DNA from 4 places in the Vibrio sp. SCP2 genome. Region 1 is predicted to be linked to each of the others. Evidence: predicted binding sites of a transcription regulator. Region 1 holds the regulator's gene; each other region holds the start of a gene.
What was found. Region 1 encodes PurR, which represses purine synthesis genes. Its sites were predicted from a motif close to TNANGNAAACGTTTNCNTNA; they were not measured.

Region 2: a site for PurR is predicted at 1,866-1,885, ahead of AC5O63_RS10615 (phosphoribosylaminoimidazolesuccinocarboxamide synthase). Genes of this name have one in related genera too.
Region 3: a site for PurR is predicted at 2,457-2,476, ahead of purL (phosphoribosylformylglycinamidine synthase). Genes of this name have one in related genera too.
Region 4: a site for PurR is predicted at 3,134-3,153, ahead of purE (5-(carboxyamino)imidazole ribonucleotide mutase). Genes of this name have one in related genera too.

The regions. Positions count from the first base shown of each region.
Region 1 is NZ_JCAFVV010000003.1:405,984-411,688, forward strand. Features, by position in the region: gene cmoM (tRNA uridine 5-oxyacetic acid(34) methyltransferase CmoM) at 1-530, opposite strand, end outside; gene elyC (envelope biogenesis factor ElyC) at 644-1,447, shown strand; gene torR (two-component system response regulator TorR) at 1,547-2,260, opposite strand; gene torD (molecular chaperone TorD) at 2,498-3,145, shown strand; gene purR (HTH-type transcriptional repressor PurR) at 3,357-4,364, shown strand; cyclic di-GMP riboswitch class I at 4,509-4,595, shown strand; gene AC5O63_RS13000 (TfoX/Sxy family DNA transformation protein) at 4,729-5,319, shown strand; gene AC5O63_RS13005 (TVP38/TMEM64 family protein) at 5,470-5,705, shown strand, end outside.
Region 2 is NZ_JCAFVV010000002.1:608,793-614,497, forward strand. Features, by position in the region: gene AC5O63_RS10610 (MBL fold metallo-hydrolase) at 1-270, opposite strand, end outside; gene AC5O63_RS10615 (phosphoribosylaminoimidazolesuccinocarboxamide synthase) at 666-1,769, opposite strand; gene AC5O63_RS10620 (hypothetical protein) at 1,983-2,378, opposite strand; gene AC5O63_RS10625 (glycerophosphodiester phosphodiesterase family protein) at 2,647-3,348, opposite strand; gene AC5O63_RS10630 (DMT family transporter) at 3,499-4,371, shown strand; gene AC5O63_RS10635 (lactate/malate family dehydrogenase) at 4,494-5,456, shown strand; gene AC5O63_RS10640 (MBL fold metallo-hydrolase) at 5,648-5,705, shown strand, end outside.
Region 3 is NZ_JCAFVV010000008.1:128,509-134,213, forward strand. Features, by position in the region: gene purL (phosphoribosylformylglycinamidine synthase) at 1-2,293, opposite strand, end outside; gene mltF (membrane-bound lytic murein transglycosylase MltF) at 2,609-4,141, shown strand; gene AC5O63_RS18600 (hypothetical protein) at 4,349-4,483, shown strand; gene tadA (tRNA adenosine(34) deaminase TadA) at 4,527-5,060, opposite strand; gene AC5O63_RS18610 (AbgT family transporter) at 5,172-5,705, opposite strand, start outside.
Region 4 is NZ_JCAFVV010000013.1:72,512-78,216, reverse strand. Features, by position in the region: gene AC5O63_RS21105 (gamma carbonic anhydrase family protein) at 1-366, shown strand, start outside; gene AC5O63_RS21100 (DUF1488 family protein) at 359-625, opposite strand; gene aroE (shikimate dehydrogenase) at 625-1,458, opposite strand; gene hemF (oxygen-dependent coproporphyrinogen oxidase) at 1,534-2,451, opposite strand; gene tsaC (L-threonylcarbamoyladenylate synthase type 1 TsaC) at 2,473-3,030, opposite strand; gene purE (5-(carboxyamino)imidazole ribonucleotide mutase) at 3,225-3,710, shown strand; gene AC5O63_RS21075 (5-(carboxyamino)imidazole ribonucleotide synthase) at 3,714-4,847, shown strand; gene AC5O63_RS21070 (DNA topoisomerase family protein) at 4,894-5,478, opposite strand; gene AC5O63_RS21065 (DUF494 family protein) at 5,494-5,705, opposite strand, start outside.

The DNA of each region.
Region 1 (5,705 bases):
TGCGGCATTCCGTCTAATACATGAGGAATGTTACCGCACACGACATTCTTGTAGACCAAACCATGGTGGTTATAGAACATAATAGAAGCCATACCACCCGGCTTTACTTGTTCTAGTACTTTCTCTAGCGCAGGTTTAGGATCCGCTAACCACTCCATCACCGCATGAAACAGGACCACATCCACTTGGGATTCTAGGTGCTGGTCAAGCGATTGGACTGGCGAATGAATGAAGCGATACTGCTCAAGCAGGCCATTTTTTGCAATATCCTGCTCTGCCAATAGCAACATTTCAGAAGATAGATCACATAACGCGACATGATGTCCGAGCTTAGCTAGCTTTTGCGACATTTGTGCCAAACCGCCACCCGCATCTAGCACATTGAGTTGCTGATTTGCCCCATCAACAGTATTAAGTATCTGTTGAAGATCTTCCCAAACAATGACTTGGCGAATCTCTCCTTTGTCAGAACCGTAAATATTTTTTGCAAATTTGTGGGCAATATCGTCGAAATTGCGGTCTTCAGTCACAGCAGCTTAGGTTATCATGTCTAATCGTGCTGCTATTCTGTCATAAGAAAAGCAGGAATAAAGAGGCTTTCTCTTAAATTATAATCAATTGATGTTTTTTCGGACTATTTAGTATGTTTGAGCTGAAAAAAGTTGTGTCTTCTCTACTTATGCCGCTTCCCGCGATGCTAATAATCGGTCTATTCGGCTTAATGTTGATCATGTTTACCCGTAAACAGAAGACAGGCTGCTTTGTTGTTCTATTCTCTTTCATCGGTATCTTCCTCATCGCTTTTCAACCCGTTTCTTCTCGTTTGTTGATGCCGCTTGAACGCCAATACTCGGCCTTTTTTCCGGTCGACCAATCGATCGATTACGTTATGGTGCTCGGCAGTGGTCATGTCGTAGACGATAAGATCCCACCCACTTCTGAATTAAGCCGAACCGGTTTGATGCGCCTTGCCGAAGGTATTCGCATCATGCGTATTTACCCTGGGTCTAAATTGATTTTATCTGGCTATGCGGGCGGCTCTGAAGTGAGCAATGCCCGTATGATGGCGAAAGTGGCTCTCGCCCTTGGCGTCTCGAAATCTGACATTATTCTGTTAGAAACCGCCAAAGATACTTGGGAAGAAGCGAGACAAGCGGCAGCATTCGTTAATACCAAAAAGCTGGTTGTGGTGACTTCAGCAAGTCATATGGAGCGTGCTCTGAATGAATTCTACTCTGCAGGATTAAAGCCGTACCCTGCACCGACCAATTACCTTGCGCATGATAAAGTTACGCAAGCATGGGCTAAATACACGCCTAAAGCGGTGTACTTGGAGCAAACCGAGCGTTATTGGCACGAAACCTTAGGTCAAATTTGGCAAACGCTTAGGAATTGGGCGTCAGATTATGAAGAGCAAGCGCTGCAAGCCGCTGAAAGTAAAGTTTGATTTTTGATACCAATCAGAATAAGAAATCTAGATAGAAAAATACCGAGGCAAGCCTCGGTATTTTTATGTCTGTTAGCTTGGTGTTAGGGTCTATTGACCTTAGTCACCGGCAAACATATAGCCTTCGCCATGAACGGTAACAAAGATTTGTGGATTCTTTGGATCGAATTCCATTTTTGCTCGCATGCGACGAATCAAGACATCGATGGTGCGATCGTTTGGCGCATCAACACGGTGGCTGATCATGTTTAAGATACGTTCGCGGCTGAGAACCTGATTTGGATAAGAGGATAAAGCCACAAGCAGTTCATATTCTGCTTTAGTCAGCTTAACCGGCTCACCGTTACGACTCAGTGCACGGCGCTGAACGTCAAACGTCCACTCACCAAAGCGAACAACATTATCATCTTGCTTCGCTGCGCTGTCAGAGCCCGACGAGTTACGTGCAGCGGAAATTCGCCACAGTAAATTCTTGACTCGAACCAATAGCTCGCGTAATTCAAAAGGTTTAGTGACATAGTCATCGGCACCCATTTCGAGACCAACGATTTTGTCGATGCAGTCCGTGCGTCCTGTTACCAGGATAATTCCAATGTCTGATTGACTGCGAAGTTCGCGAGTTAGCATTAATCCATCTTCACCGGGTAGATTAATATCCAACATCACCAAATCAATCGCGTTGCTTTGTAGCATGTCTCGCATCTGCTCGCCGCTTTCTGCTTCGCTGACTTGGTAACCTTCATTCTGAAAGTAGCCAACGAGCTTACTGCGAGTCACTACGTCGTCTTCTACTACTAGTACGTGATAACTCATCTGCACCACTTAATTTGCATTGGGAATAGTTCTATCATTTATTCTATTCATAAATAGTAACATTTCTAGTATTTATCACTTTAAAAACGAGAAAGATGATTTTTTATTGATTCAAGACAAAACCGCCGCCTTTGTTAATAAATGCTCATAATTCATCTTTTATTGTCACGTAAGCCATTACCGCTATTCATTTTTATTAGTTACACTAATAGGTAGTTATTTTGGGAGTGATACCTAATGCAAGAAATCAAAGCATTCAACGAGAAACGTGCGGAAATCTATTGGTGGCTTTCAAGCCTTTACGCCAAAGAGTTAACTGAAGAGAACCTTGAGCAGTACCATTCAGCTCAAATCCGCTCTTTCCTTACTGGCCTTGGCGAGAATGCCGCTCTTAAACCGTCGATTGATCGTGTCATTGATGCACTTAATCGCTTAATCGATCGCGAAGATGCACAACTAGAGCTTGCTGCTGATTTTTGTGATCTATTTTTGAAGTCTGACCGCGACTCTGCACTACCTTACGCTTCAATGTACATTGGAGAGACTGGCCTGCTTAACGACAAACCAGCGAAAGAGATGGAAGCGTTAATGCTAGAGCATGGTGTTGCTGTCGATGAAGGCTTAAATGAACCTGCTGACCATATTGCCATTGAGCTGGATTTTCTCGGCAACCTCATCATTCGCTCTAATGAGCTTGAGCAAGAGCGTCATATTGAAGAAGCACTGATCGAGCAAGAGGGCTTCATTCGTCAGCACCTTCTAAGTTGGACCCCTAAGTTTTCAGCTAAGTGTCAAACACTCGATGAGTTCGGTTTTTACTCGGCGATCGCTTCTCTCACAGTGGCATTCTTAGAGTTAGATTGCACATACTTAATTGGTGAATAGAGTCTGACAATGTGAACTGACACAGGTCAGTTCGAAGAAATGTGTTTGCCCTAAGTCGGATTGCGGTCTAAAATCGTGACCGCAAACGATAAAAATGAACTATTCAAATACAAACCGCTAAATAAGAGCGGTTTTTGTGTTTCTGATACTTTCTGCCAACTTATTCTAAACTGAATATATTCTCGTGGCAGTCATCGACAGGACAAAATTTATGGCCACTATTAAAGACGTTGCTCGCCTTGCTGGTGTTTCAACAACCACTGTGTCTCACGTGATTAACAAAACACGCTTTGTTGCCGAAGCGACACAAGAAAAAGTGATGGAAGCGGTAACCGAGCTTAATTATGCACCGAGTGCAGTTGCTCGTAGTCTTAAGTGCAACACTACTCGTACAATCGGTATGTTAGTGACGCAATCGACGAACCTATTTTTCTCAGAAGTTATCGACGGCGTAGAAAGCTACTGTTACCGCCAAGGTTACACCTTGATTCTGTGTAATACAGGCGGCATCTATGAAAAACAACGCGACTACATTCGCATGCTGGCTGAAAAGCGCGTAGATGGCATCTTAGTGATGTGTTCAGACCTGACCGAAGAGCTGAGCGAAATGCTTGATCGCCACAAAGATATTCCAAAAGTAGTTATGGATTGGGGCCCAGAAAGTTCTCAAGCAGATAAGATCATCGATAACTCAGAAGAAGGCGGCTACTTAGCAACCAAATACCTAATTGAACGTGGTCACACTGACATCGCTTGTTTAAGTGGTCACTTCGAAAAAGCAGCATGTGTTGAGCGTATTAGTGGCTTTAAGCGTGCCATGGCCGAAGCGGAACTACCGGTAAATGAAGATTGGATTCTTGAAGGTAACTTCGAATGTGATACAGCGGTATTGGCGGCAGATAAAATTGTTGCAATGGATAAAAAGCCAACAGCCGTGTTCTGTTTTAATGACACCATGGCACTTGGTTTAATGAGCCGTCTACAACAGAAAGGCATTCAAATACCTCAAGATATCTCAGTAATCGGCTACGATAATATTGAACTGGCCGAGTACTTCTCTCCGCCACTTACAACGGTTCACCAACCCAAACGTCGTGTTGGTAAGAATGCCTTTGAAATTCTTCTTGAGCGAATTAAAGACAAAGAGCACGAAAAACGCGTGTTTGAGATGCACCCAGAGATTGTTGAGCGTAATACCGTTCGTAATCTAAATAAATAACCTTAAGTCAGACGCTTAGCTAGTAGCCGTACTATTGGCTAAGCGTATATCTCTCCTCTATTTATTGAACCAATGTCACATTTATCCTATACAAACGTGATGTTCTGCGCAGAATTTATTTATTCTTAAAGTGTTCGATTAATGCCACGAACAGGGCAAACCATTCCGAAAGGATGGGACGCAAAGCCTCCGGCCTTAAACAATTTATTGTCTGGTAGCGGGGTTGCCGATGGCGAATATGCAAACTGTCATACCGCTTTTACTTGCACTCGTATGACACCTTACTGACAATGTCTCTGCATAATTTTGCTAATCTCTCGGACCTGCATTGGTGGCGTATACTTATACACCGAGAAAACACAGCATGGATAAACCAATACTAAAAGACTCAATGCGTTTATTTGAGCAGCTAGGACATATCAAGTCTCGCTCAATGTTTGGTGGCTTTGGCATTTTTGCTGATGACACTATGTTCGCACTTGTCGTCAACGATAAGCTTCACGTACGCGCGGACGCGGCTCTCGCTAAACAGTTTAAATCTCAAGGGCTAGAACCTTACGTATACAAAAAACGCGGCTTTCCCGTAGTGACGAAGTATTTTGCGCTTTGTGATGACTGGGCAGCAGACGCAGGTAAAACGTTAAAGATTGCGACTGTCGCTTTAAAAGCAGCAAACCAAGAGAAGCAAACCCAATCGCAAGCGAAGCCGAACCGTTTGAAGGATCTGCCGAACTTAAGGTTAGCGACTGAGCGTATGCTCAAGAAAGCAGGTATAGACACGGTTGAAAACCTAGAAGAAGTGGGTGCCGTACACGCTTTTAAGGCTATACAGTCCACACACTCTGCCGATGTCAACATCGAACTTCTCTGGGCTTTAGAAGGCGCAATTAAAGGCACACACTGGTCGGTAATCCCACAAAGCCGACGTCAGGAGCTGTTAACGCAAGTCAGCTAATCCAATACAATATATGTAGAAGAAGTCAGCCTTAGTGCTGACTTTTTTTATTGCTTTTTATCTGCAGTTTGAAATTTGTCGCTTGCTTTCCCTGTCTTGTCTAGTAACACTAATATTTGATATCCATGAAATTAAATGGAGCTGCTCAACATGAATAAAAAGATCATCCTAGGAATTGTTTTCGTCGCTTTGATTGTTTTGCTTGGCGTTAATTTTGGCCAGTATCTCACGCTAGAAAACGCTAAAGCCCAACAAGCAGAGCTTGCAGCATTTATCGCTGACAACTTTACTATTGCAGCTGCTAGCTATTTTATCGCCTATGTTGCCATCACCGCTTTCTCTATTCCTGGCGCTGCGGTCGTGACTCTTTTGGGTGCTGCCCTTTT
Region 2 (5,705 bases), on a different contig from region 1:
GTGCGTTATTGGCTCATCTTCTAACCCTAGCTTCTCAAGATTGATAGGAATCCACTTAGAATAAGGGAAATCAAGTGTATCAATTATCACTAATCCGTCATCTGTATCAATTGCATATGATGAAACCCATTTGTCCCCAACATAATAAACATTATCAAACATCTGAAACGGTTCTACATAACCGTTCTTATCATTCATCGTTGGAACGTTTTTGCTTGAGGAAGCAAAGACCGATGCACTGAAAAGGACACCTAATAAAATTTTTTTCATGAAATCACCTGCAAACATTTACTGCTTAGTTTGAGCTCTGACTTACCAATACACTTCTTGCGCGCTCAGCCAGTCCAAAAGGGAGCTACGATTTTGATTGCAATTTATTGCATAATCAAGGCGAAAGATACCCTATTTACGTTATGGCCTAGCGATAGAACTACAGCATTCGGATGGGGATACAACTCTTTTTAGAAATGAGAGTTGTTGAATTGACTCTGTTGACTAAATTAATCTTATGAAATTTTGGGGCTATCCAAACAAACTTTGAGGCATAAACAATCCAACCTTTTCTATGATTTCTAGTTCGCTTTAAACCGAAAATCCAATTAACGACAACATATCAAAACAAAAATGCCCTCAAAGCGAGGGCATTTGCAATCGGTTGGGGGAGCTTAATCGATCAGGCCGTAGTCGCGGCTAAGGATATCGATGATCTCTTGCTTCGGATTTTCGCTCAGGTGGATTTCAGAGCCTGTGATTTTCTCAGCAATACCGAGGTAAGTCTTAGAAATATCCATCAGGGCTTCTAGTGGTAGTGCATTGTCACGCGCTAATGCTTCACGCTCATCCATACGCTCTTTGTTAAGCAGAATGTCTGGGTCAGGGAAGTGGTTAAGCAAGAACTGACGGAAACCTTCTTTCGAGTTCTCTACGATATTACCTGCGTCATATTCGCGCTCGTCCCAAATGCGTGATGAATCTGGTGTGCCTACTTCATCCATGTAGATAAGCTTTTCGTTACCTGCCGCATCATTGACGTAGCCAAACTCAAATTTGGTATCAACAAAGATTTGCTCGATTTCTGCAAGAGCGTTGCTAATTACAACAAAACCTTCACGTAGCAGCTTTTCGTATTGAGCAATGTCGTCTGCTTTAGAGAAGTTGAATGCTGCGAAGTTATCAACGATGTTTTGGCGAGTAATGTTGACGTCATCCGCTTCAGGCACGCCCGGAATGCCTTTTAAAATACCTTTTGTTGAAGGTGTCATCAGCAACTCTGGTAGCGCTTTATCCTTTTCTAGTCCTTCCGGTAACTCAATACCGCAGAACTCGCGTTCGCCTTTCTCATAAGAGCGCCACATTGAACCAGTAATGTATTGGCGGCAAATCGCTTCGATCATAATTGGTTTCGCTTTTTGAACGATCCAAACGAAAGGGTGAGGAATATCAAGGATGTGGCTGTCAGCCAAGCCGTTGTCTTTGAACAGCTTAAACCAGTGGTTGGAAATCGCATTGAGCGCTGCGCCTTTTCCAGGAACCCCTTTTAAGCCGCCTTCAGCATGCCAGATACAGTCAAACGCTGAGATACGATCACTGATTACCATGATAGCAAGAGGCGCATCAGGGGCAACGTCATAACCTTTTTCTTGGATAAGACGCTTGCTGTCTTCTTCAGTTAGCCAGTAAACAGAGCGTACTTTTCCGCTGTGGACGGGTTTATCGGTACGAATTGGAAGATCATCGTTAACAGCAAGAACTTGATCAGCGAGACTCATTTTGACATTCCTATACTTTAGCAAGGTGGTGAAATTATCAACGCAGATAATTTATTTGCTTCGCATAATACCAGAACTATTTTGTGCTGCCAGAGAAAAAGCAAACGTTTGCTTTGTTTTTTCTCTATATGGCGAAAAACAGCTCAATAGGGTGCAAAAAAGAAAAAGCCCCACACAAGGTAGGGCAAAAAGACAGTGAATTTGTTGAGCTTGTTAGTGATACTGGTTAACTCTGCCCTCAACGAAAAAGACTTCACACTGGAATTGGATAGCATGGTTGCGCAGTAAGCTTTGCTCAACCATAGGAATATTGTTTGATGCAACAACAGCACTGGCATTACCTGATTCAATCGCTTTTTTAACAATTTCAAACTCAGACTGTTTTTGAGAAGCTTTCATCTGGATAATTTTCTTACAGCTCACATTGAAGGCAGCGAACTGCTCATAGTCAGGGCGAGGACATTCAGCAGTAAATAAGATCCATTGTTTCTGGCCAGAAAGGCCAGCTAGGCGACTTAACGTATCGTTATCGATGTTCATTGGCGCGGTAGGTTGAGCCAAAACATTGTATTTAGAGAACGTGTGAGTTTGAGTATGTGCCTGAATCATAATTACTGTTCCTTTGTACATGCTGTATGGTTATACAGTAGTTTTTATTGGCTGTGTTGGCAAGCATTTTTGTGCAGCATTTAAACAGAATTAGAACGGCGCGAGTTTGAGGTGTTATTTAAGGTGTTGATATATATAATAAATATGAGGTTTTTGGGTGTGAGAGAGATTTGACAAATAATTCATAAATAGTGATGCAGGTCACTATGGCTTATACAGTGTTATACAGTAGTACTGGATAGCACTGTATGTCAGATCGTCAGTAGCGCTATAAGAATCGCTCGGGGAAGTCGCTAAAAATCGCGTCTAGGTTAGGGAGGTGTTTCAGTGAGTTCGGGTTGTTGACGGTGTAGCTCCATACCTGATATCCGTCACGCTTGAGTTGTTCAATCTGCTGCTTGTTAGCCCAGCGGTAGTTGATGTTGCAACTAAACGCATCGACTTCTTTAAGGAGAGCTTTGGTTTTCTTGTCGAGACGGTTACACAAGACACCAAGTCGATATTGCGGGAGCGATTGGCTAAGTTGACGTATCACTGCATGACTGAAACTTGAAAGCACAACATCGCAAGGAGCAACATTACTCTTGGCTAATTGCTCTTTGAGCAACTCACACACTTTTTGAGCATCATGGCGGTCTACTTTTATCTCAAGGTTGAGTTTTAAGTTGTGTGTTTTAGCTAAGGTGAGAAGTTCCTCTAGTGTGAGAAGGCGCTGATTAGCAAACTCTGTATTAAACCAAGCGCCAAAGTCATACTGCTTTAGCTGCTTCAGAGTCAGTTTATCGATTCGACCGGAACCGTCACTGCATCGATTAATTGTATGATCGTGACAGATAACAAGTTGGTCGTCCTTTGTGGGTTGTACGTCTACCTCAACCCAATGGAGCCCGAGGTTAATGGCCGCTTCTATACTCGATTTTGTATTTTCAGGGTAGCGACCGGCGACTCCGCGATGTCCAACAATAATCATATTTTCTTCTCAATGATGGAAAGAGAACAGATTACTCCTTCGCTGAAATTTTGGATAGATAATTCATAGCCATTACAGCCTAAATCTGACACTATCAGTCGGATATTAATAATAAAATAGATAGGTCGTTAGACCTTAGAGAGATGTAAATTGAACGCTGAAAGTAAAGCTGCCTGGATTCTGTTCTTCACCACTGCACTCGCTGGTTTAGGCTGGATCTTCTCCAAAGAAGCAATACAAGGTCTTCCCCCATTTGGTTTTGTTGGGTTGCGCTTTGTTGTGGCTTCTATTTGCTTGTTACCACTGTGCTATAAGCGCTTTAGGGACTTAACAACCCAATTGCTACTTCAAGCCATAGGAGGAGGTAGCATTCTGGCGTTAGCGCTACTGACTTGGGTTTATGCAATTTCTATCAGTGAGACGCTCGGTGAAGGGGCATTTATTGTCAGCCTTTCGATGATCATTGTGCCAATCATTGCATGGGTACTTTACAAAGAAAGACCGAAAAGAGCCTTTTGGGTTTCGATGCCGATTGCTATCGCTGGCTTAGCAATGCTGTCATTAACGGATGGGTGGAAAAGCTCAGCAGGGCAATTGTGGTTTCTTGCCAATGCCTGTCTTCTTGCGCTTCACTTCAATGTGAACAGCAAGCTCGCGCAGAAAATTCCTGTTTTGATGCTAACTTGCATTCAACTGTTTGTAACCGGAGTTCTGGCACTGGTTGCCTCGTCACTATTTGAAACAATACCTGAAAGTGTTGAAGCGTCTATTTGGGGTTGGTTTGCTCTCAGCGCGCTGCTAGCCACCAGTCTTAGATACGTGATGCAAACACTAGGGCAGAAGGGATGTAACCCTGCCAACGCTGCGCTTATCATGCTTTTGGAACCAATCTGGACGGTTGTCCTGAGTATTCTCTGGTATGGAGAACAACTATCACGCAACAAGTTAATTGGATGCAGCTTAATTCTACTTGCTCTGATCTTCTACCGAACTGATGGTCGACTGTTTAAAGGAAGAAACTGATCATAGCTCATCCGTAGTCGTAAATTCTGTTATTTATTTTTAGCATAAAATTAAATTGGAATAATTGATGTAATTGTTAGTACAATCCACAGTTAAGAGGTAACGAATACAGGGAAAGTTAAATGAAAATCGGTGTAATTGGAGCAGGTTCAGTCGGGGTTGGGGTGTGTAACTACCTCCTGACACTGGGTAGCATTAGTGAATTGGTGCTGCTTGATAAAGACTTGCAACGAGCAGAAGGAGAGGTGTTTGACTTTAGGCACACCTCAGCACTGACGTTTTCAAAAAATACCCATCTAGTACCTACTGATGATTACTTAACGCTGATTGGTGCCGACATCGTGGTTATTACCGCGGGTGCTCAAATCAAGCAAGGTCAAACTCGTATCGATCTGGCTGAAATCAATAGCCGCATCGGTGTTGATATTGCAAAACAAGTTGAACGAGTCGCACCTAACGCCACATTGATTGTTGTCAGTAACCCTTGTGACTTAGTCGCCCACTTTATTGCCACCAATACCAGTTTTCCGCGCTCGAAAGTCATCAGTAGTGGTTGTGTAATTGATACGGCACGCTTGATGAGTATTGTCGCTAGCCGTGTCAATCTGGATCCTAAAAACGTGTTTGGTTATGTGTTAGGGGAACATGGGAGTCATTGCTTTACGCCTAAGAGCCTCATCTCCATTGCTGGGCAGCCGGCCGATTTCTATTGTGATACTCACCATATCGAGCGAATCTGTGCCGACGAGCTACTTGAGTCGGTAAAACAAGCGGGCTACGAGATATTTAAACGTAAGCAAAATACTACTCACGGTATTGCCGCTAGTGTTTTCCGTATCATCCAATCGATTATGATTGATGAGCGTTCAGTGCTACCTGTTGCAACTTTGCTTGATGGAGAGTATGGATTGAATGATGTGGTGCTAAGTGTACCTACTGTGGTAGGGAAAAACGGCGCAGAGTCGATTCTTATCCATCCATTTACCCAGCAAGAGATGGAAGAGCTATCAAATATAGCGATTGAAGTGAATAAGGTCGTGAAGCAGGTGTCGGATAAAACGGGTCTTGCCATGCACAAAGAATAAATGGTTGGTGCTATAAACAACCTAATGCGGGTGGTATTAAAGCCACCCGTTTTTAATCCGATTGAACTAGATAAGTTCAATGCTCGCGCTTCAGAAGTCTTCAAAGCTCACAAAATAGAGTGTTTACTCTGTCAATCGCCGCCAAGCTTGTTACATTGAAATGTAAATGATTTGTTAAATTGGTTTGCGTCATGAAAATTCATGCTCTAGACGGGTATATTCAAAAGATCTACCTTGCTGAATATACAG
Region 3 (5,705 bases), on a different contig from region 1:
GCTCTTCACCCACAGCTTTCACCGCTTCGTAAAGACCTGCATCTTCACCAGGGTGACCAGCTGGAGACATCCAGTTCGCAGACAGTTTAATGTGTTTGATATCACCGATGTTTGTCGCTGCGATGTTCGTGATTGCTTCACCAACCGCCAGACGAGCAGAAGCACCGAAGTCTAGTAGAGCCACTGGCGTACGCTCACCCATCGACATCGCTTCACCGTGGTAAGTGTCGTAGCTTGCTGCTGTTACTGCGCAGTTTGCTACTGGCACCTGCCATGGGCCAACCATTTGGTCACGCGCCACTAGACCTGTCACCGTGCGGTCACCGATCGTGATAAGGAATGTTTTCTCCGCAACCGTTGGTAGACGTAGCACACGCTCTGCCGCTTCGTTTAGCTCAATGCCGTCACGGTTAACTGCAGGGTTATTCGCTTTTAGCGTCTTCGCATCACGGTGCATCTTAGGCGTCTTACCTAGAAGCACATCCATTGGCATGTCGATTGGCGTGTTGTCGAAGTGAGAATCTTCAAGTTTCAGTTCACGCTCTTCCGTTGCCACACCTACTACAGCGTATGGTGCGCGCTCACGCTTACAGATCGCATCGAATACTTCCATGTTCTCTGGTGCAACCGCCATTACGTAACGTTCTTGAGATTCGTTACACCAGATCTCAAGTGGGCTCATACCCGGTTCGTCGTTTGGAACATCACGCAGTTGGAAGATACCGCCACGTTCGCCATCGTCTACAAGCTCTGGAAGTGCGTTAGAGATACCGCCCGCACCCACGTCGTGGATGAATGCGATTGGGTTCTCGTCGCCAAGCTGCCAACAACGGTCGATCACTTCCTGACAGCGGCGTTCCATCTCTGGGTTCTCACGCTGTACTGAAGCAAAATCTAAATCTTCTGCTGATTGACCAGACGCCATTGAAGATGCCGCGCCGCCACCAAGGCCGATATTCATTGCAGGACCACCAAGAACGATTAGGCTTGCACCGACTGGGATCTCTTTCTTCTGCACGTGCTCGTCACGGATGTTACCCATACCACCAGCAATCATGATTGGCTTGTGGTAACCACGAACTTCTTCACCAGCGTGAGAGTTCACTTTCTCTTCGTAAGTACGGAAGTAACCAAGTAGGTTTGGACGACCAAATTCGTTGTTGAACGCAGCGCCACCAAGTGGGCCTTCTAGCATGATATCCAGTGCGTTAACGATACGACCTGGCTTACCGAAGTCTGTTTCCCATGGCTGTTCAAAACCAGGAATGCGTAGGTTAGATGTCGTGAAACCAACTAGACCGGCTTTTGGCTTACCGCCAATACCTGTTGCACCTTCGTCGCGGATTTCACCACCAGAACCTGTAGATGCGCCCGGCCAAGGAGAGATAGCCGTTGGGTGGTTGTGCGTTTCCACCTTCATTAGGATGTGGGCTTTTTCTTGGTTGTAACCGTACTGGCGTGTTTCTGGGTTCGGGAAGAAACGGCCAACATCCGAACCTACCATTACCGCTGCGTTATCTTTGTAAGCAGACAGCACGTTTTCTGGTGTGGTTTCAAATGTGTTTTTGATCATCTTGAACAGAGACTTTTCTTGCTTAACGCCGTCGATAGTCCAGTCTGCGTTGAAGATCTTGTGACGACAGTGCTCCGAGTTCGCCTGTGCAAACATCATCAGCTCGATGTCTGTTGGGTTACGATCTAGCTTGTTGACGAACGCGTCGTAAAGGTATTCGATTTCGTCATCAGCAAGTGCAAGACCTAGGGTAACGTTTGCGTTTTCAAGCGCGGCGCGGCCGCCTTTAAGTAGGTCAACATCCGCCACTGGTGCTGGCTCTGCCACTTGGAAAAGTGCTTGTGCAGATTCAAAATCAGTGAAAACCACTTCCATCATGCGGTCGTGAAGAATTGCTTTAAGCTCGACTAATTGAAGCTCTGTCAGTTCAGCAGACGTTTCAATGTAATAAGCCGTACCACGCTCTAGACGAACCACTTTATCTAGACCACAGTTATTAGCAATGTCAGTCGATTTTGAAGACCAAGGCGAGATAGTGCCAGGACGAGGAGTAGCAAGCAGAAGAAGACCTTCTGGCTCGTGCTCTTCAATTGTTGGACCGTAAGTCAGTAGTTTTTCTAGTTTCTCAACTTCAGACGCATCTAAGTCTGTCGTTAGATCAGCAAAGTGTGCAAACTCAGCGTAAATACCTGTTACAGGTAGGCCTAGTTCACGACAAAGCTCTAGAAGCTTGTTAACACGAAATTCAGATAGAGCTGGGGAGCCACGAAAAATTCTCATGCGCTTAGGTCTCTCATGCAATTGATTAAGGTGATATTGGAATAAATTCAGTGGGTTACTGTATTTTCTTCGAAGCTATTCCCGAAGGTTTTTCAAACCTATGCCGATTCCACCTCTTTGATGCGAGCGCATTATATAGCAATTGTTTTTGTGATGTAACACCAAAAGCAACCGTTTGCGTCATTTTTTTTGTCAATTTTGAAATACAGCAAGATTAAGAATTTAAGAACTCTTATCTCGCCTAGTCACTGATTGGCTTGCCTTGTTATGACACTTTGATATAAATGCCGTACTGGATGTATGAGATCGTTGTTAATGAAGAAGTATTATATAAGTCACTTTAAGTCACTGAGCCTAATTATGTTTGCCGCTTTGCTGCTTTCTGGCTGTCAAATAGAGTCTGAACCTAAAAGTGAACTCGACTTAATTAAAGAGCGTGGCGTGCTGCGCGTGGGCACACTCAATAATCAACTATCGTATTACATTGGCCCAGATGGCCCTGCGGGTCTCGATTATGAATTGGCGCGGGAGTTTGCCAATGAATTGGGCGTTCAGCTTGAAATGAAGCCTGCTTATCGTATTTCTAGCCTTTACCCTGCTCTAGAAAAAGGAGAGATCGACATCATTGCCGCGGGGCTGAGTCAATCTCCAGAAAGGCTCAAAAACTTTCGTCCAGGCCCTGCTTACTATTACGTAAGCCAACAAGTGGTCTACAAAAAAGGCAATTGGCGTCCAAGAAACTTAAAGCAGTTGCTTGCAAAGCAGGCTGAATTGATTGAGAAAAATGAAGGAAAAGACGTTTTGAGTATTGTTGGAGATTCTCACTTCAATAAGACTCTGACCGACATTCAGGCTCAGCACCCAGAATTTTCTTACCATATCGACCCCAATGCTGACGTTAACGATCTGCTTAAAGCCGTCTCTCAAGGGGAACTTAGATTCACTGTCGCAGATTCGGTCGAGGTTTCATTATCACAACGTATCTACCCTGATATTGCTTTAGCATTCGAACTGACTGAAGACCAACCTATCTCATGGTTCTTGCGCCCTTCTCAGGATGAAAGCTTATATGGCTTATTGATTGAGTTTTTCGGTGCGGTTAATCAATCGGGACATCTTGCTTCTTTAGAAGAGAAATACATTGGCCACATTGGCAGCTTTGATTATGTCGATACTCGCGCCTTCATTCGTGCACTCGATTCCAAACTGCCTAAATGGTCGCCTTTATTTAAGAAGTATTCAGATGAATTTGACTGGCGCTTAGTCGCAGCATTGGCTTACCAAGAGTCTCACTGGAACCCGGTGGCAAAATCTCCGACTGGTGTACGCGGTATGATGATGCTGACCTTACCAACGGCAAAAAGTGTTGGAGTGACTAACCGTCTCGATCCTGAGCAATCAGTGCGCGGCGGTGTAGAGTACCTGCGTAGAATGGTCGATCGCATTCCTGATTCGATTGAAGAGCACGAAAAGATCTGGTTTGCGCTGGCTTCATATAACGTGGGTTATGGACATATGATGGATGCAAGACGCCTGACTAAACGTCAGGGCGGGAACCCAGATGCGTGGTCCGATGTAAAAGACCGTCTGCCACTGCTGCGTCAAAAGAAATACTACAGCCAAACTCGTTATGGTTTTGCCCGCGGTGATGAAGCGCGTAATTACGTAGAAAATATCCGTCGCTATTACCAAAGCATCATTGGTCATGTTGAGCAGCAGACGCCCTCTAGCGACGACGTAAGCATAGACGACCTTACTGTAATTCAAGTGCCTGAAACTGCAATCTCAGACGCCATGTCTATCTCAGCGGCAGAGCCTGTTTCTGCAAGTGAAAGCAGCAACGAATAGTCACTGTTAAGAGCGCAATGTTGTTTAAAGATTGCGCTCTTGAATTCCCTCTACCTCGCCCACATATAATATCGTGTCGAAGATCACTTGCGAACTTTCTTAAAATCGTAACAATGAGCAGGTATAAGACGTTAACCGTCTGAATATCAGTTACCTTCGATACCGTTCGTGATTGATTTTATTTTAACCACAATAGGAGGTTGTTTTATGCTTAGACGTAAAATGCAGTCAAAACGCCTTAATAAAACCGTTGCCGCAAACCGCCGCAAGCGTATGCTGAGCAACAACAAGAAAAAGGTGATTGCACGTCACCGCGCATTTATGCAGTTAATCGCTGTATAAACCCAGAGAGCAAACATCTTAGCCAAGATGTTTGCTTGAAAACCTACTGCCCCTTCTGCTGCAACTTTCTCGCTTTTTTACGCTGCGCTTTTTGTTCTTTACGACGACGTCTAAAAAATGTCTGTAACTGAATACGGCACTCATCTTCTAGTAAGCCATATTCAACATCCGCATAGTGATAAGCCGCTTGGTGCTCAAATAGATTTAACACACTTCCTGCTGCCCCTGCTTTGAGATCGCGCGCCCCAAATACGATTCGTTTAACTCGACTGTGTAGAAGTGCACCTGCGCACATCGGGCATGGTTCTAAAGTGACGTAAAGCGTCGTGTCCAACAAACGGTAGTTCTGCAAGGCTTGCCCCGCTTTACGTAGAGTCTGCATTTCAGCGTGAGCCGTCGCATCATGCTCACCGATGGATTGATTCCACCCCTCCGCAATCACTTCGCCCTCTTTTACCAATACAGCGCCAACAGGCACTTCACCTTCAGCTTCTGCTCTTTCGGCCAGCTTAAGTGCCAAGCGCATAAAATGATGATCTTGTTCAGAAAATTTCGGGGCTTCTTGCTCAGTAGACACTATGTTTGCTCGCAGCATTAATTTGGGGGATGGATTATAGCGTTTCAAATCGAGTATAACAAAACGCCCAGCGTTTTAAGCTGGGCGTTGTGAATAGAGAGCTCGGTAAGATTAAAAACCTAACGGCAAACCAAAGGTAAAGAAACCAATCAATACTGCCGACCACAGAGTCAAGAAAGCAACAGAGTAAGGCACCATAATGGCAATTACATCACCAAATGTCAGCTCAGGTTTGTACTTACGCATAAAGGCCAGTACCACACCCGCATAGCTCATCATTGGAGTAATGATGTTGGTTGAAGAGTCAGCAACACGGTAAGCCGCGGTGACTAAGTCTGGCGTCATGTTCGGGTTAACCTGATAAAGCATAGGAACGAAAATTGGACCAAGCAGCATCCACTTTGATGTTAGACCACCAACGAACAAGTTAATCACAGCAGTAGTTAGAATAAAGCCAAGCAGCATTAACGCAGGGAACTGTTGCAGACCCAGTGACTGTAAGAAAGTCGCGCCTAAGTAAGTCACGTAAGTGCCTAAGCCTGAGTAGCTAAGTAGCGCCAAAAAGTTGTAACAGAAGAAGGTCAGTACTAACACATAACCCATGGTGTTCATCTGCTTAACCATGGCGCTTACAACGTCTTGCAG
Region 4 (5,705 bases), on a different contig from region 1:
GGCAGTGTGCTTCATGTCACCCACAAGAATAAAGAAAACCCTGACGGCTACCCGCTGCTCATTGGTAATGATGTCACTGTTGGACACAAAGTAATGCTACACGGCTGCACGATCAAAGATCGAGTGCTAGTTGGAATGGGGGCGATTGTCTTAGATGGTGTGGTAATAGAAGAAGAGGTAATGATAGGTGCTGGGAGTTTAGTTCCCCCAGGTAAAATTCTGGAAAGCGGTTATTTGTACGTAGGTAGCCCTGTTAAGCAAGCACGTCCACTCAATGAAAAGGAACGCGCGTTCTTACAAAAATCGGCAGATAACTATGTGCAGAATAAAGAAGACTACCTACACCAAGTAGAAGATATTAACTAACAACTTCTATCCAACCTTGTGAATTAAATTCTTCATCTTCTATTAACTCTTCAGCAAGCTCTTCAAGGTCAAAACGGTATTGAGAAAATACTTCGAGAGCTTGCTGCTCATTCTCAACCGTTTGACCTGACAACTTCTCTAGTTCCGTTTTACTGACTAGGCACTGAATCAGCGCCCCAGCTTGCTGCGCAGAAAACAACACCGCTTGCTTATCTTCATCCCATGATTGGATATCAGGAAAAAGAATAGATTGGTTCATTACATGCCCTCTAGGTTTTTTCTCAGTTCACGCAAAATCTGCTTTGTACCAGGCCTTAGTCCACGCCACAACATAAAGCTTTCTGCTGCCTGCCCTACCAGCATGCCTAGACCATCATATATCTTGATTGCGCCATTATCTGTTGCCCACTGATTGAAGGTCGTTTTCCCTGCACCATACATCATGTCGTAGACCGTGCTTTGAGGTGAGAAAATAGCGCTAGAGATAGCGGGTAGCTCACCACTTAAGCTCGACGATGTTGAGTTAATAATCAAATCAAAGCTCTCGGACACAGCATCCATTGGCTGGGCAGAAATCTTTCCATAAGGCTGAAACATTTCTACCAACTGCTGCGCTTTAGCATAGGTACGATTGGTGACCACAATTTCAGCTGGTTGCTGATCGAGTAATGGTTTAATCACACCTCGCGCTGCACCACCAGCCCCAATCAGCAGAATACGAGCCCCTTTTAGCATAACCTGATATTGCAACAAGTCTTGGACAAGCCCTTCGCCATCAGTGTTGTCGCCTAGAATCTCACCATCATCAAGTTTTTTTAGCGTATTAACTGCACCTGCTAGCTGCGCGCGCTCGGTGACACGATTCGCAAAACGGAAAGCGTCTTCTTTAAATGGCACAGTGACATTGCACCCTTTGCCACCCTCGGCAAAAAACTCACTCGCAGCTTGGACAAAAGCATCGGTTGCCGGACTCTGAGTGGTATAGGTCAAAGACTGATTAGTTTGACGAGCAAATAGCGTATGAATAAATGGTGATTTACTTTGGGCGATTGGGTTACCAAAAACAACGTAGTTGTCTATTTGCTGAGTCATATCCTTACCTATCAGAAACAAAAAGGGCCAATGCGGAACATTGACCCTATCACTATCTATATAAGGAGGAAAGTATTACCACTCTCTCGGTTTAAGGTAATGATCATACAGCTCAGCCTCTGGAGAGTTTGGCTCCACTTGGTAAGCGTATTCCCATCGAGCGAGTGGCGGCATAGACATAAGAATAGACTCTGTGCGGCCTCCGCTTTGTAAGCCAAACAATGTGCCACGGTCAAAGACTAAGTTGAACTCCACGTAGCGCCCACGACGATACAACTGGAACTGGCGTTCACGCTCACCGTACTCAGTCTCTTTACGACGTTCAACAATCGGTAGGTATGCCTGGCAATAGCCCTCACCAACCGCTTTAATATAGTCAAAACACTTATCAAACTGCCAATGATTGAGATCATCAAAGAATAAGCCACCAACCCCACGAGTTTCATCTCGGTGAGGTAAGTAGAAGTATTTGTCGCACCATGCTTTATGCTCCGAGTAAACGCCTTCGCCAAACGGTGCGCACACTTCTTTCGCTGTGTTGTGCCAATACTGCGCATCTTCTTCAAATGGGTAGAAAGGTGTTAGATCGAAACCGCCTCCAAACCACCAAATCGGCTCCTCACCCTCTTTTTCTGCAATAAAGAAACGAACGTTGGCATGCGACGTAGGTACATATGGGTTGTTTGGATGCATAACCAAGGAGACACCCATCGCTTCGAAACGACGTCCCGCTAATTCAGGGCGATGCGCCGTGGCAGAAGCTGGCATTTCTTTACCTTGCACATGAGAAAAGTTCACTCCACCTTGCTCAAACACAGCACCATCTTTCATCACACGAGTACGCCCACCACCACCTAGCTTCTCTCCAGGCTCGCGATGCCATGCATCTTCAACAAATACCGCTTGTCCATCTGCCTCTTCAAGCTGCTGACAAATTGAATCCTGAAGATCCATTAAAAATTGCTTTACCGTTTGTTTATCTATGGCTGACATACAACTTCCTTTACTGCAGGGTTATCCCTGTCTTAATACTTGTAGTGATTGAGCATCACGAATTTCGCTAGGCTTTTCTCTGCCACCTGTTTGGCCTTCAAGTACCGCAATCTGATCATAACCAAACTGCAAATAAACTTCTTCACTTGTCTTACATGGTGGCTGACCGGACAAGTTTGCGCTGGTAGAGGTTAACGGCTTTCCGAATGCATTACACATCTTTTGTACCAAAGGATGATCCGTCACTCGCACTGCTATCGATTGATGTTGACCAGATACCCACCGAGATACGCGATCACTCGATGGCATTATCCAAGTGATCGGCCCTGGCCAACTCTGTTTGACCCTGATTAGCTGTTCTTGAGTCAGCTGAGATTCATCGATATACGGAATTAACTGCTGGTAACTCGCCGCGATAAGAATGAGCCCTTTATCGACCGGGCGCTGCTTAAGATCCAGTAGCTTACGCACTGCTTCACTATTATCGGGATCACAACCCACGCCAAAGACTCCTTCGGTTGGATAAGCGATCACTTCACCATCCATCAAAGCGTTCAGTGCTTGATTAAAGTTTTCCACTTAGTCACACCTTAGTAATTCTCTACAGGCTTAAGTCTACAAACAATCTCAATCCGAGACTAAAGCTATTTATTAATAAATTCCCAAGCTAAGTATTTCACCACGACGCAAACGTTTGCTTAAGTATAAAATCTCCGTATAATGCGCTCAAAATGTTTGCTCACCAATTCTATGCAGCTTTGAAGGAGTTTGAGATGAAAGTCGGTATCATCATGGGTTCTAAATCAGATTGGCCAACCATGAAACTAGCAGCAGAAATGCTCGATAGATTCGGGGTTGAGTACGAAACTAAAGTGGTTTCTGCACACCGTACCCCTCAACTTCTTGCAGACTATGCAAACAGCGCTAAAGAGCGTGGTTTAAAAGTAATCATTGCTGGTGCTGGCGGTGCTGCGCACTTACCAGGCATGGCAGCAGCCTTCACTTCACTGCCAGTTCTAGGTGTTCCAGTTCAGTCTCGCGCACTTAGTGGTCTAGACTCTCTATACTCCATCGTGCAAATGCCAAAAGGTATTGCTGTTGGTACTTTGGCTATCGGCGAAGCGGGTGCGGCAAATGCAGGTATTCTCGCTGCGCAAATTCTTGGTACACATGATGAAGCTGTAATGGCGAAAGTTGAAGCTTTCCGCGCTGAACAGACAGAAACGGTTTTAGCGAACCCAAATCCTGCAGAGGACTAAGTCATGCATGTTTTAGTGCTAGGTGCTGGTCAATTAGCTCGCATGATGTCACTGGCTGGCGCGCCGCTTAATATTGATATCTCAGCATATGACGTTGGCAGTAAAAATATCGTTCATCCACTCACGCAGACTGTGATTGGCCACGGACTTGAAAACGCCATCGCTCAAGCGGATGTTATCACCGCTGAGTTTGAGCATATCCCTCACGATATTCTGGCAATCTGCGAGCAAAGTGGAAAGTTCTTACCTTCGACTGAGGCGATAAAAGCAGGCGGCGATCGCCGTATCGAGAAGCAGTTGCTTGATGACGCAGATGTACGCAATGCAAAGTACTTTGTAATCAATACACGTGAAGACTTTGACCAAGCCATTGCACACGTTGGCATCCCTATGGTGCTAAAAAGTGCGCTTGGCGGATACGATGGAAAAGGTCAGTGGCGTTTAAAAGATCCAGCTCAAATCGAGACCATTTGGACGGAAATGGCCGAGTGCATTGCTGCATCTGAAACTCAAGCGATCGTAGCTGAAGAGTTCGTGCCATTTAACCGTGAAGTTTCCCTAGTTGGTGCACGCAGCGAAGATGGTAGCGTTGCCGTTTATCCATTGGCTGAAAATGTTCACACCAACGGTGTACTGACTCTGTCTACTGCCATCGCAGATACTGAGCTGCAACAACAAGCAAAACAGATGTTTACTGCTGTCGCCAATAAGCTCGATTACGTTGGTGTATTAGCCCTTGAGTTTTTCGATGTCGACGGCACCTTGCTGGTCAATGAGATTGCCCCACGGGTGCATAACTCTGGACACTGGACTCAACAAGGTGCAGAAACTTGTCAGTTTGAAAATCACTTAAGAGCGGTATGCGGCTTACCACTAGGCAGCACTAAACTGATTCGTGAAACTTCAATGATTAATATCTTGGGTGAAGATACCTTACCGAGTGAATTACTCGCGATGGATGGGGTGCACATTCATTGGTATGGCAAAGAGAAGCGTACGGGCCGCAAAATGGGTCATATTAACGTGTGTGGTGATTACAGCGGTGAACTGCAGCGTAAACTGTGTGCACTTGCCGATCTGTTAGATGAACAAGCATTTCCTGCTGTTCATGAGTTTTCCGCAAACTTCGCCCAATAACTCAGTTTATAGATAGCAAAAACGGCGCTTGATGCGCCGTTTTTTATTATTCAGATTGTGTGTGATGACACTTTCGGTCGGCACACTGCCTTTTGACTCCACTGGCGAGCTTCTTCTCAACTAACAGTGGAAAACCACATTTCTCACACTGACCTGAAATCGGCGGCTGATTGACAGCAAACTTACATTTCGGATAGTTGTCACAGGCATAGAAAACCTTACCAAAGCGAGTTTTACGCTCCACTAACTGGCCTTTATTGCACTCTGGACAAGTATGGTGTTCCGGCTGCTGCAGTTCTTGCTTAGGTTGATCTAAAGACTCGATGTGATTGCACTGCGGGTAATGACTACAGCCAATAAACATCCCATAGCGCCCCTGACGAAGAACCAGCTCGTTACCACATTCAGGGCAAGCAACACCGAGCTCTTTAACGATGTGACCGTCGTTCTGATGCAAGGGTTTAATGTAGTCGCACACAGGGTACTGATCGCAACCTAAGAAAGGACCATGTTTACCGTGGCGAAGGTGAAGTTCACCTTCGCGCTGTTCACTTTGGCATTTAGGACAAGCTTGGTGTTCTAGCGCATGTTCATGGGCTGAAAACAGCTGATGATCAATTTTATTGCTCATATCAACTCTGAAAGGTTAGTGAAGGATACCTTGTTCTTTGGTATACAGCAGCTCTTCCATAAGTGTGTATGCATTCTCGTTGCCTGGTACATTAAATAGCACCATAAGCACAATCCATTTCAGATCATCAAGCTCAAACTCGTCGGTCTCTAGGCCCATAATGCGATCAATAACCATCTCCCGAGTTTCAGTCGTGAGGACGTTAACTTGCTCTAAGAAGGTCAAAA